DNA from 3 places in the Dyella humi genome. Region 1 is predicted to be linked to each of the others. Evidence: predicted binding sites of a transcription regulator. Region 1 holds the regulator's gene; each other region holds the start of a gene.

Region 1 (4,327 bases):
TCTCCCGAAGGGAGAGGGGCTCACTCAGCAACATCAAGGTGAGTCACGCAGTCTGAGCTTGCTCCAGCATCTTCTTCGCGTGCGCCCGCGTTTCGCGTGTGATTTCCACGCCGCCCAGCATGCGCGCCAGTTCATCGCGGCGGCCTTCGATGTTCAACACTTCGATGCGCGTTTGTGTGGAGCCTCGCTCGCTGTGCTTGCTTACGCGCAGATGCGCATGGCCTTGTGCAGCCACCTGCGGCAGATGGGTTACGCACAGCACTTGGCAGCGCGAACCCAGCGCACGCAATTTCTGGCCGACCACTTCGGCTACCGCGCCGCCGATGCCAGTGTCGACTTCGTCGAACACCATGCAGCCGATGGTGTCTTTGCCCAGCGTGGCCACTTCGATCGCTAAGCTGATGCGCGCCAATTCGCCACCGGAGGCGACCTTGCGCAAAGGGCGTGGTGGTTGGCCGGGGTTGGCGCTGACCAGCAGTTCGCAGCGTTCGCGGCCTTGCGGATCGGGATCGCTGTTTTCAGAAGCTTCCAGCGTCACCTGCAGCACGCCGCCGGCCATGCCCAGCTCGCCCATCAGCGCGCTCACTTCCTTGCCGAGGCGCTTGGCGGCGGCTTGCCGTGACTTGCTGAGCGCTTCAGCGGCCTTGTCGTAATCGCGCTGCAATTGTGCGCGCTGCGTATCGAGGCGCTGGAGTGCATCGCCGGCGTTTTCCAGTTCGGTCAGTTCGTTCTGCAAGGCGATGCGCTTGTCGTCCAGTTCGGCAACATGCAGGCGATGCTTGCGCGACAGTTCGTGCAGGCGTGTGAGGTGCGCATCGACTTCCGCATAACGGTCGGGGTCGAGATCGACATCCTGCGCGTAGTGCGCAAGACCATCGGCGGCTTCAGTGAGCTGAATCTGCGCGTTGTCGAGCAGTTCGAGCAGGGGCGCCAGACGATCGTCCAGCGCGGCAAGGCGGTTCAATTCCGCATGCGCGCGACCCAGCGACGAACGCAGCGCGAACTCGCTATCGCCATCGAGCAGATCGACCACGCCGGTGATGCCTTCAGTGAGCTTGCTGGCGTTGGCGAGGCGTTTGTGGCTGCTTTCCAGTTCTGCCAGTTCGGCGGCGGGCAGCGCCCACTTTTCCAGTTCGGAAAGTTCGTGCCGCAGGAGCTCAAGACGATGCTCGCGATCCTCGCCGCCGCTCAGCTTGCGGATGCGTACGCCAAGTTCGCGCCATTGCTGGGCGAGTTCGCGCACCTGCGCCACGCGTGTTTCGTTTTCGGCGTAGGCGTCCAGCAGGTTCATTTGATGCGCGCGTTCCAGCAGCGCCTGATGCTCGTGCTGACCGTGGATTTCCACCAGCAAGGCGGCCAGCTCGCCCATCTGGCCGATGGTAGCGGGACGGCCGTTGATCCACGCGCGCGAGCTACCTTCGGCGCGGATCACACGACGTAGCTGGCAAGCGCCGTCTTCATCCAACTCTTCGAGCTGCAGCCAGTCGCGCGCCTCGGGCAGGCCGACGAGGTCGAATTCTGCCGCCAGCTCCGCGCGATCACTGCCGGCGCGCACGATGCTACTGTCAGCACGCGAGCCGGCCAGCAGCATCAGGGCGTCTACCAACAGAGACTTGCCTGCGCCGGTTTCCCCACTGACCACGGTCAGGCCGGGGCCAAAGGCAAGGTCGGCTTCTTCGACGACGGCAAGATGGCGGACGTAAAGGGAGGTGAGCATGAGGTGTGGGCGGCAGTGGTCGAATTAATTGTAAGTGGGAACGGGGAACAGGGAACGAGGAACGTCAGATTGATGGGAATCTTGATGTTCCCCGTTCCCCAGTCCCCGTTCCCCGCTTGGCCTTTCTTGCATTCTTACTCATCAAACCTTATTTCTTAACCGTCTCACGGATTGCCACAGCGCATGTCACGTCACCCTGGCCACGAACTTGATGCCCGCGCGCGGCGCCTGCTGCGCCTGCTGATTGCGCAGTATCTAGTCGACGGCGAACCGGTCGGCTCGCGCACGCTTTCGCGTTCGTCCGGGCTGGACGTGAGCCCGGCCACCATCCGCAACATCATGGCGGACCTCGAAGAAGCCGGGCTGATTGCTTCGCCGCATACCTCCGCCGGGCGCATCCCGACGCCGCGTGGCCTGCGCCTGTTCGTCGACAGCCTGATCGAACTGCAGCCGCTGCCGCGTGACGAAATGGTGCGGCTGCAGCGCGAACTGCCGCCCGGGCCAGCCACGGTGCGCGACCTGGTCGGCAATGCTTCGGTGCTGCTGTCGGCGATGACGCATTTCGCCGGCGTGGTAACGGTGCCGCGCCAGACCGATTTCCCGCTGCGCCATATCGACTTCGTACCGCTGCCGGACGCGCGCGTGCTGGTGATCCTGGTGTTCTCCGACAACCAGGTGCAGAACCGTGTGATCCAACTGGCCAAGCCGCTGGAGGCACGTGACCTGGAGCAGGCGGCCAACTACATCAACGAACACTTCGTCGGGTTGCGCGTGGACGACATCCGCGCGCATCTGCTGCGCGAATTGCGCGAGGCCAGCAGCGAGCTGCATCAGCTGCTCGCCAGGGCAGTAGAGTTGGCGGCGGCTTCGTTTGCGCCACAGGACGAGGACGTACTGGTGAGCGGCCAGACCAACCTGATGGCCTATTCCGAACTGGGTAACCTGGAGCGCCTGCGCGAGCTGTTCGACGCCTTCCAGAAGAAGAACGAACTGCTGCAATTGATGGAAACCTGCGCCAAAGCGCCCGGTGTGCGCTTGTTTATCGGCGAGGAATCGGGCTTTGCTGCGCTGGATGGCTGCAGCGTGGTTACCGCCAGCTACGGGGCGCAGGGCCGGCTGTTAGGTGCGGTCGGTGTGATCGGACCTACACGCATGGCCTACGATCGCGTCATTCCGGTGGTGCAAGCCACGGCCCGATTGCTCAGCGATGCCTTGAATCGGGCCGCCACGACCCTATAACGGCCGGTTGGGAGGCGGGTTCACCCGCGAAAATTTTTCGATGGTCGGCTAACCATGCCGGCCCTGGACGATGTTTGGAGTCATTCATGCATAACAGCGAGCCGCAGTCGCCGAACGAAACGACCGCACAAAAACCGGAGCAGGGCGCGCAAAACGACGAACTCGAGGCGCTCAAGGCCAAGTTGGCCGAGTTGGAAGCGAGCAACCGGGAACTGCGTGAAACCGTGCTGCGCGAAAAGGCCGAGCTGGAGAACCAGCGTCGCCGCCTGCATCGCGATCTGGAACAGGCGCGCCGCTTCGCCAATGAAAAGCTGCTCAACGATCTGTTGCCGGTCTACGACGGCCTGGAGCGTGGCCTGGCGACCGAGGGCGGCGATATCGCCACGATCCGCGAAGGCTTGAACCTCACGCTGAAAGAGCTGTTACGCATCGCCAGTAACAACGGCCTGGTGCAGGTCGATCCGCTCGATCAGCCGCTCGATCCGGAACGTCATCACGCGGTGAGCATGGTCGAGGCGCCCGGCAAGGCGCCTGGCACCGTGGTGGCGGTATTGCAGAAAGGCTATGTGTTGAACGATCGATTGCTGCGCCCGGCCCTGGTGACCGTGGCCAAGGACGACTGAACGGTCGCTGCAATTCCAGTACTGCAGGGTTTACCTGGTATTGAACGCCTTTCGCCAGAACCCCATCTGACAACCATTCGCGGCGAGGGGCCGCATACAAGATTTCCGGAGCACACATCATGGGCAAGATCATCGGCATCGACCTGGGCACGACCAACTCGTGCGTGGCCATCATGGATGGCAGCACCACCAAGGTCATCGAAAACTCGGAGGGCGATCGCACTACGCCGTCCATCGTCGCGTTCACCAAGGACGGCGAAGTGATGGTGGGTGCCCCCGCCAAGCGCCAGGGCGTGACCAACCCCAAGAACACCTTCTACGCGGTGAAGCGCCTGATCGGCCGCAAGTTCACCGACGCCGAGGTGCAGAAGGACATCCACATCGTGCCGTACGGCATCGTCGCGCACGAAAACGGTGATGCCTGGGTGCAGACGTCCGACGGTAAGAAGATGGCGCCGCAGGAAATCTCCGCGAAAGTGCTGATGAAGATGAAGAAGACCGCCGAGGACTACCTTGGCGAGACCATCACCGAAGCGGTAATCACCGTGCCGGCCTACTTCAACGATAGCCAGCGCCAGGCTACCAAGGACGCCGGCCGCATCGCCGGCCTGGACGTGAAGCGCATCATCAACGAGCCGACCGCGGCTGCGCTGGCCTACGGTCTGGACAAGAAGGGCGGCGACCGCAAGATCGCTGTATACGATCTCGGCGGCGGCACCTTCGACGTGTCGATCATCGAGATCGCCGA
Region 2 (4,327 bases), on a different contig from region 1:
ACGCAAGACCGGGATGGTGGGGTTTTTGATGAGTGCAAGTATCAGCAGCCGTGACATCAGCGCCGCACCGCGCGTGCTGGTGGTGGACGGCTCCAAGGTGGTTCGCCAGTTGATCACGCGCGTGCTGCAGAAGGAATTGCCGCAGGCCGAAGTGGTGGACTGCGGTACCGGTGCCGAAGCGCATCGGCTGCTCGACAGCGGCGTGTTCGACTTCATCACCATCGCCTTGCGCTTGCCCGATATGGACGGGCTGGAACTAGCGCGCTACGTGCGCGAATCCGCGCCACAGATCTACGTGCCGATTGTGGTGGTATCCGGCGACGTGGACGATCGCCTGCATCGCCGCGCACTGGGTGAGCACGTCACGGATTACTTCGACAAGTCGCTCGGCTTCCAGGCGCTGGCGGAATTTATCCGTGGCTATGTGCGCCCGGAGAGCGCCGCCGAAGGCGTGGTGCTGTACGTAGAAGATAGCCGCGTGGTGGCGCTGGCTACGCGCCGCATGCTGGAAAAGATCGGGCTCACCGTGCGCCACGTCGTCAGCGTTGAGGATGCGCTGGTGCTGCTCGAAACCGAACGCGGGCAAGGTACGGTAGGCGCAGACGTGGTGCTGACCGACGTCAGCCTCAAAGGCGAATTGACCGGCGGCGATCTGCTGAAATACATCCGTACCGAGTTCGGTTATGGCAAAGGCAAGCTGCCGGTGCTGGTGATGACCGGCGACGAGAATCCCGACAACCAGGCGGCGTTGATCCGCGCGGGCGCCAACGACCTGGTGGAAAAACCGGTCGAGGAAAGGTTGCTGATCACCAAGCTTCTGTTTCAGTTGCGCGTGGCGCAGCACCTGCGCGCGCGGGAGAGCGCTGGGGCGGCCTGATCTCCTATCATGCGGGGATGGTTACCGAACAACATGGACTCACCGCGACCCCGATGAGCGACGAAGAACGGATCAAGCTGGAGCCGTCCTGGAAAAGCCGTATCGGCGATTACCTGCAACGTCCGGACATGCGCGCGCTGTCCGAATTCCTGCGTACGGAAAAACGTGCAGGCAAGGTGATCTATCCGCCGGGGCCGGAGATCTTCAACGCGTTCCGGCACACGCCATTCGAGGCGGTGCGGGTGGTGATCCTGGGTCAGGATCCGTATCACGGCCCTGGGCAGGCGCATGGCCTGTGCTTTTCGGTGCGACCGGGCGTGCCACCGCCGCCGTCGCTGGTAAACATTTTCAAGGAGATCGAGCGCGACCTGAGCATTCCGCCACCCAATCATGGCTGCCTCACGCCATGGGCGGATCGCGGCGTGCTGCTGCTCAACGCCGTGCTCACCGTCGAACGCAGCCTGGCCGCTTCGCATCAGGGCAAGGGCTGGGAAGGCTTCACCGACGCGGCCATCGATGCGCTCAACCGCGAGCGCGAGGGGATCGTCTTCATGCTGTGGGGCTCCTATGCCCAGCGCAAAGGTCAACTGATCGACACCCGCCGCCATGCGGTACTCAAGTCGGTCCACCCTTCACCGCTGTCGGCGCACCGGGGATTCCTCGGTTGCGGGCACTTTTCCGCCGCCAACCGCTATCTGCAGGCGAACGGACAGGCGCCAGTCGACTGGTCGCTACCGCCGCGGAGCGAAATCGGCGAATAAATCTATTCAAATCGGGCAGCGTGCTAGCGCATGGGGCGCCATGTTCTGGCAACGCGTGGCGGCACATGCGGCACATACTGATATCAGTACGGATTTCCGCGCGCTGGCTGATCGCAACCACAGCCAGGTCGAGCAGCTGCGTGAACGCTTCGGCTGAGGTCTTCGCGTCCTGGCAACGATCCATAAGTCATGCTTGAAAGCTCAATCCCCGGCATCCACCCCACATGGACAAGCTCCGGGGATTCGTGTACTATTCGGTACATAAAAGGCGCCGGAACTCGCCGATGCCTTTAGCACTCCAAGTACCAGAGTGCTAAGCTCAACCCCATCTTTCAGGAGGTTCCAACATGTCCCAAGCCTTGGTGACGGCCAATCTGCCGGTTCCCAGCGTCGTTGGCAGCCTGGATGCCTACATCTCCGCCGTGCACCGCATTCCGGTGCTGAGTCAGGAAGAAGAACAGGAGCTGTCGCGCCGGTACCAGCAGGAGAGTGACCTCGCCTCCGCCCGCAAGCTGGTGATGTCGCATCTGCGCTTCGTCGTGCACGTGGCGCGTGGCTACAACGGCTATGGCCTGCAGCTGTCCGACCTTATCCAGGAAGGCAACATCGGCCTGATGAAGGCGGTCAAGCGTTTTGATCCCGACCAGGGCGTGCGCCTGGTCAGCTTTGCCGTGCACTGGATCCGCGCGGAAATGCACGAGTTCATCCTGCGCAACTGGCGCATCGTGAAGGTGGCAACCACCAAGGCGCAGCGCAAGCTGTTCTTCAACCTGCGCAAGAGCAAGAAGCGCCTGGGTTGGATGAATGCCGAGGAAGTGCGCATGGTCGCGAAGGATCTGGGCGTGCCGGAAGCCACCGTGCGCGAGATGGAATCGCGCCTGTCCGGTCGTGACATCGGCTTCGAGGCCCCAGCGGATGCGGAAGAAGATGCCAAGCCCGCCCCGGAAGCGTTCCTGGTCGACGATGGCGCCGACCCGTACGATAACGTGGCCGACGCCGACCAGAGCGACAACCAACTGGAAACCCTTTCCAGCGCGTTGGAGAAGTTGGACCAGCGTTCGCGCGACATCATCCAGCGTCGCTGGCTCAACGAGGACAAGGCGACACTGCAGGATCTTGCCGATGAATACGGTGTATCGGCCGAACGCATCCGTCAAGTCGAAGCCAACGCTATGAAGAAGATGCGCGGGCTGTTCGCCGCCTGAAGCGGTACTGACATGCCTGCACAAAACGGCCTCCCTCGCGGAGGCCGTTTTGTGTTTAAGTGCCGCGCATGCCCCATATCCTGGTCATCGAAGACGACGAAATCACGGCACGCGAAATCGTGCTGGAGCTGGCCGCGCACGGCATCAGCGCCGATCGCGTGCACAATGGTCTGCAAGGCCTCCAGCGCGCGCAGGAGCCGCACTACGACGCGATCACGCTGGACCTGATGCTGCCCGGCATGGATGGCCTCACTCTGGTGAAGCAATTGCGCGAAGGCGGCATCCACACACCAGTGTTGATGATCAGCGCGCTGGGCGACGTCGACGAACGCGTGCGCGGCCTGCGCGCAGGCGGCGACGACTATCTCACCAAGCCGTTCGCGCCCGACGAAATGGCTGCGCGCATCGAAGTGCTGCTGCGCCGGCACCGGCAGGAGCATCCGGCGCAAACCAAGCTGCGTGTGGCCGATCTGGAACTGGACATGATCACGCGCACTGCACGTCGCGGCGCGAGAGAGCTGACATTGCTGCCCACCGAATATCGGCTGCTGGAATTCCTGATGCGTTATCCCGGGCAGGTACTGACGCGCGCGATGATCTTCGAAAGCGTGTGGGGCCTGCGTTTCGATCCAGGCACCAATCTCATTGACGTGCACATCGCGCGCCTGCGGCGCAAGGTCGACGGTGACGGCGAGCCTTCGCTGATCCGCACCGTGCGCGGATCGGGATATCGTCTTGGCTGAGAGCCTGCTTCCATACCCCAAGCACCCCGCGCCGGGTCTGCTTGCCCACCATCCGGCGTCCTCGCTCAGTTACGTATCCGCATACGCGCCCTCGCTCCTCCTTGGCTGGCGCGCAAACAGCTCCCGGCGCAAGGTACTTGGGGTATGAAAGCAGGCTCGAGTCTATCCATCCACTGGCGCGCCACCACCTCGCGCCTGCTGCTCGCCTACGGCGTGTTCTTCGTGATTTGGGGCACGGTGCTGCTGGGCTTCATCTATTGGGAAACCCTGCATTACCTGGAAACGCGCACCGATCAACAGCTCAAGCAGCAGATCGGCTACCTGCGCAGCCTTGACGAAGACCACATGCTGGTGGCGTTGAACGACTACGACGTTCTCGAGGAAAGCAACTACAACGCCTGGGGCCTGTTCGATGCGAGCAGGAAATGGCTGTACGGCGACATCCTCGTCATGCCGGAAGGCGTAAAGATCGATGCCGACTCCGTGCGCCTGCCGACGGAAAAAGTGGTGAGCGGCCCGCTCGCGCCGGCGACACCCAAGCTTTCGGTTATCGCCGCACGCCTCAAAAACGGCCAGATCCTGGTCCTGGCGCACACCACGCGTATTGCCGCGCATGTGGGCAGCATCATCCTGCACGCGTTGTGGTGGGGGCTGTCCTTCACATTGGTACCGGGCCTGATCGGCGGCTTGATCCTCAACCTTGCGCCGCGCAGGCGCATCCGCCAGATCGAATCGGCGACG
Region 3 (4,327 bases), on a different contig from region 1:
AACACGATCTCGCGCAGCGGAGCTTCCAGCGCACGACGGGTGATGACGATGCCGTGGTTCTGGTCTTCGTTGTCGCCCTTCAGGTTTTCGATGGCCTTCAGCGTGCGGATCAGCGCCACGCCACCACCGGGCACCACGCCTTCTTCAACGGCTGCGCGCGTGGCGTGCAGGGCGTCTTCGACGCGGGCCTTCTTTTCCTTCATTTCGATTTCGGTAGCAGCACCGACCTTGATCACTGCCACGCCGCCGGCCAACTTGGCCACGCGCTCCTGCAGCTTCTCGCGGTCGTAGTCGGAGGAGGTTTCCTCGATCTGCGCCTTGATCTGCTTGATGCGCGACTGGATCTTCTCAGCTTCGCCGGCGCCGTCGATGAGGGTGGTGTTTTCCTTGGTCACCACGACCTTCTTGGCGCGGCCCAGATCCTGGATGGTGGCCTTCTCAAGCTGCAGGCCCACTTCTTCGGAGATGACTTGGCCGTTGGTAAGGATGGCCATGTCTTCCAGCATCGCCTTGCGACGATCACCGAAACCCGGCGCCTTCACGGCGGCAACCTTGACGATGCCGCGGATGGTGTTGACCACCAACGTCGCCAGCGCCTCGCCTTCGACTTCCTCGGCGACGATCAGCAGCGGCTTGCCGGCCTTGGCCACGCCTTCGAGGATCGGCAGCATTTCGCGAACGTTGGAGATCTTCTTGTCGTACAGCAGGATGAAGGGATCTTCCAACTCGACCTGCTGGCTCTGCTGGTTGTTGATGAAGTACGGCGAGAGGTAGCCGCGGTCGAACTGCATACCTTCGACGACGTCCAGTTCGTTCTCAAGACCCGAACCTTCCTCAACCGTGATCACGCCTTCCTTGCCGACCTTCTTCATCGCGGTGGCGATGATGTCGCCGATGGCGACGTCGGAGTTGGCGGAGATGGTGCCGACCTGGGCGATGGCCTTGTCGTCAGCGGTGGGCTTGGAGAGCTTCTTGAGCTCTTCCACCGCGGCGGTCACGGCCTTGTCGATGCCGCGCTTCAGGTCCATCGGGTTCATGCCGGCGGCCACAGCCTTCAGGCCTTCGCGCACGAACGCCTGGGCCAGCACGGTGGCGGTGGTGGTGCCGTCACCGGCGTTGTCGGAGGTCTTGGAAGCGGCTTCCTTGACGATCTGCGCGCCCATGTTCTCGTAGGCGTCGGACAGTTCGATTTCCTTGGCGACGGACACGCCGTCCTTGGTGACGGTGGGGGCGCCGAAGCTCTTCTGGAGCACGACGTTGCGGCCCTTCGGGCCCAGCGTGACCTTGACCGCGTTGGCCAGGGTGTTCACGCCCTTGAGGATGCGCGCGCGCGCGTCTTCGCTGAAGCGGACTTCTTTGGCTGCCATAATTTTTTGCCTCAAAAAATTAAATTAAAAATGGGAAAATCTTGCGGGAAAGCTGCGGAAGGAGCCGAAGGCGACTGGCATAGCGCGGTTGTACTGTTCGCGCTCGCTCACCTGGCACCGTCGGATCAAGCTTCGATCACCGCAACGATGTCGTCTTCCTTCAGAAAGACCAGCTCTTCGCCGTCGATCTTGATTTCCTGGCCGGCGTACTTGCCGAACAGCACCGTTTCACCGGCCTTGACCGACATCGGACGAACCTTGCCGTCCTCCAGGATGCGGCCTTCGCCAGCGGCGATCACCTTGCCGCGGGTCTGCTTTTCGGTGGCGCTATCGGGGATGACGATGCCGCCGGCGGAGACACGCTCCTCCTCCAGGCGCTTGACGATGACGCGATCGTGCAGCGGACGCAGTTTGCTCATGGGATGAACTCCAGCTGTGGCTTTGGGTTAAAGATTGGGTGACCCCTGAACCGGCCTTGGCGGCGGTGTTAGCACTCGGGGTACACGAGTGCCAATTCTAGCCGCCAAAAAAACCCCTGCAACAGGGGCCGGATAGGTCGTGAAGCCGTTATGGGGGAAGCGGGTGGGCTTTCAAGGGCTTGCAACGAAACGACGCGGTTTGCAAATTGGTCGCGGGTGCCGGGGAGGATCGACACGGCCGGCGAAAATGCCGACGATGGTCCATTTCCACACAGGGAACCAGGCAGTGAGCAGGGACCAGACACTACGCGAGCAGATCGTCGCCCACGGCTTGAAGCTGACGCCTTCCGGCCTGAGCCAGGGCACCTCCGGCAACCTGAGCGTGCGCCACGACGAGGGATTCCTGATCACCCCCAGCGGCACGCCCTATGAGGAGATCACGCCCGAAGCCGTGGTGCAGGTGGCGATGGACGGCAGCTACGCACACCGGTTGCGGCCTTCCAGCGAGTGGCGCTTCCACCGGGACATCTATGCCGCACGGCCGGACGTGCATGCGGTGGTCCATGCCCATCCGCCCTACAGCACCGCGCTGGCGATGTGCCGCATGGGTATTCCCGCGGCGCACTACATGATCGCCGTAAGCGGCGGCGATTCGATCCGCTGCGCGGGTTACTACACCTACGGCACGCAGGAGCTCTCCGATGCTGTCGTACATGCGCTCGATGGCCGCCTGGCCTGCCTGCTGGCCAACCACGGCATGATCGCAGTGGGCGCCACCCTGGAGCAGACCATGTGGCGCGCAGTGGAAGTGGAAACGCTGGCCCGGCAATACGCGCTGGCACTGCAGGTAGGCAAGCCGGCGCTGCTCAACGATGCGGAGGTCACACAGGTGCTGGAAAAATTCGGCAACTACGGCCTGATCTCGCGCAATTCATCGTCCACTTCGACCTGAACTCGCCCCCATGTCCGACGACGTTCTGCTTTGCTACTGCACCTGTCCCGACGCCGCCAGTGCGCAGCGTCTGGCCGAAGCCTTGGTGGATGAATCATTGGCAGCCTGTGTCAATCGCGTGCCTGGTGTTCATTCGACGTATCGCTGGAAGGGCAAGATCACCACGGATAACGAAGAATTGCTTTTGATCAAAACCACGGCCAAACGCTTCGACGCCATGAAGACACGCGTGCTGGCTTTACATCCGTACGAGCTGCCGGAACTGATCGCCGTTCCGGTAGAACACGGTTACGCCGCCTATCTGGATTGGGTGCGCGCCGGCGTGGATGCGTGAGCTTCCGCATTATCGAGTGTGGTCAAGACCGCCTTCGGTGAGGCGATGAAAACCACCAGCATCGTCGCAGGCTCGCTGTCGCTTGCGTTGCCGCTCACCACATGATGCGCGCCTGCTGCTTCGAACCAGCTTTCACCCGGACCGAAGACATGCAACGCACCGCCTGCGAGCTGACTGCGGATGTGGCCTGACAGCACGTAAACGAAGATATCGCCGCCATGCCGATGCGGCGACGTGGATTGACCCGGCGCATACGTCACCGTCTCCGCACTCAACTGGCGCCCAACCGCCTGCGTGAGCGGCGCCGACAACAGTGCACGCTCTTCGGCTGCAAAACTATCCATCGAAAAAGTCGCCGCTGCGATCGCGATCAGCATCAATACGGACATCGTCATGCGTTTCATAAATCACGCCTTCTTTGAATCAACCGAAACGGCAGCAATAACGTATCCACTCAACCCGAACTGAGCGCCTTCAACTCGCTACTCAGCGTCGGATCCACACCTTCCACGCGGCGCACGATGCGACCATTTGCATCGACGACCAGCAACGTCGGCACATGCATGACGCGGAAACTGCGGAAGAGCGCACCGGAATCATCCAGTGCCAGCGGCATCGCGACGTGATGTTGCTGCTGATAGGCACGCAAATCATCCTTGCCCGCCCACAAACCTGAGGCAATGCCGAGCCAGCGAACGTTCGTGTTGTGTGATAGCGCGGTGACCTGTTCGCGCACTGCACGGCAACTTGCGGCAAGGGCCGGGCGGCTGCCTGCAAGATAGGTTTCGCACCACGGCGACAGGAAGACCAACACGGTGGGCTTTCCGTTGCTCTGCTGCAATGGAAACGACCCATGGTTCAGCGTCGCAACGGTAAGGCTGGGCAACCGATCGCCCACGTCATAGTGCGCCTCATCCTTTGCCGCTGTAGACACCGCATTCGATGACGTCGCGGAAGTGCGGGCTGCCAGCAACGCGGCATCGAGTTTCGCGTTTGCCTCGTGCCCGATAAATGCAATACGACCATCGCGTCCGATGACCACATGCTGTGGCGTGACGCGTAAATGAAAGGCTTCGCCGATTGAGCCATCATCGAATACGATCGGCATCTTCAATCCCATGTCATGCCGATACTTGCGCACGTCCTCCACGGTATCGTCGAAACCGACATCGACGGCAATCACCGCCAGATCCGGACCGGCCTGCTCATAGACCTGCTTCAGGTGTGGCATCTGCTGCCGGCACGGCACACACCA

The links. The regulator HrcA, encoded in region 1, represses chaperone genes, less so after heat shock. The targets are predictions, from matches to a motif close to TTNGCACTCNNNNNNNNNGAGTGCNAA.
Region 2: the regulator HrcA is predicted to act here: its motif matches at 1,929-1,955, upstream of rpoH (RNA polymerase sigma factor RpoH).
Region 3: the regulator HrcA is predicted to act here: its motif matches at 1,855-1,881, upstream of groES (co-chaperone GroES).

Annotation. Positions count from the first base shown of each region.
Region 1 covers NZ_JADIKI010000022.1:1,122,683-1,127,009, forward strand. Annotated here, with positions in the region: gene recN (DNA repair protein RecN) at 44-1,717, opposite strand; gene hrcA (heat-inducible transcriptional repressor HrcA) at 1,901-2,956, shown strand; gene grpE (nucleotide exchange factor GrpE) at 3,043-3,579, shown strand; gene dnaK (molecular chaperone DnaK) at 3,699-4,327, shown strand, end outside.
Region 2 covers NZ_JADIKI010000023.1:850,316-854,642, reverse strand. Annotated here, with positions in the region: gene ISP18_RS15075 (response regulator) at 29-877, shown strand; gene ung (uracil-DNA glycosylase) at 931-1,638, shown strand; gene rpoH (RNA polymerase sigma factor RpoH) at 1,986-2,843, shown strand; gene ISP18_RS15060 (response regulator transcription factor) at 2,912-3,586, shown strand; gene ISP18_RS15055 (sensor histidine kinase) at 3,731-4,327, shown strand, end outside.
Region 3 covers NZ_JADIKI010000023.1:2,043,117-2,047,443, reverse strand. Annotated here, with positions in the region: gene groL (chaperonin GroEL) at 1-1,367, opposite strand, end outside; gene groES (co-chaperone GroES) at 1,493-1,786, opposite strand; gene ISP18_RS20175 (class II aldolase/adducin family protein) at 2,073-2,738, shown strand; gene cutA (divalent-cation tolerance protein CutA) at 2,749-3,072, shown strand; gene ISP18_RS20165 (cupin domain-containing protein) at 3,036-3,476, opposite strand; gene ISP18_RS20160 (TlpA family protein disulfide reductase) at 3,527-4,327, opposite strand, start outside.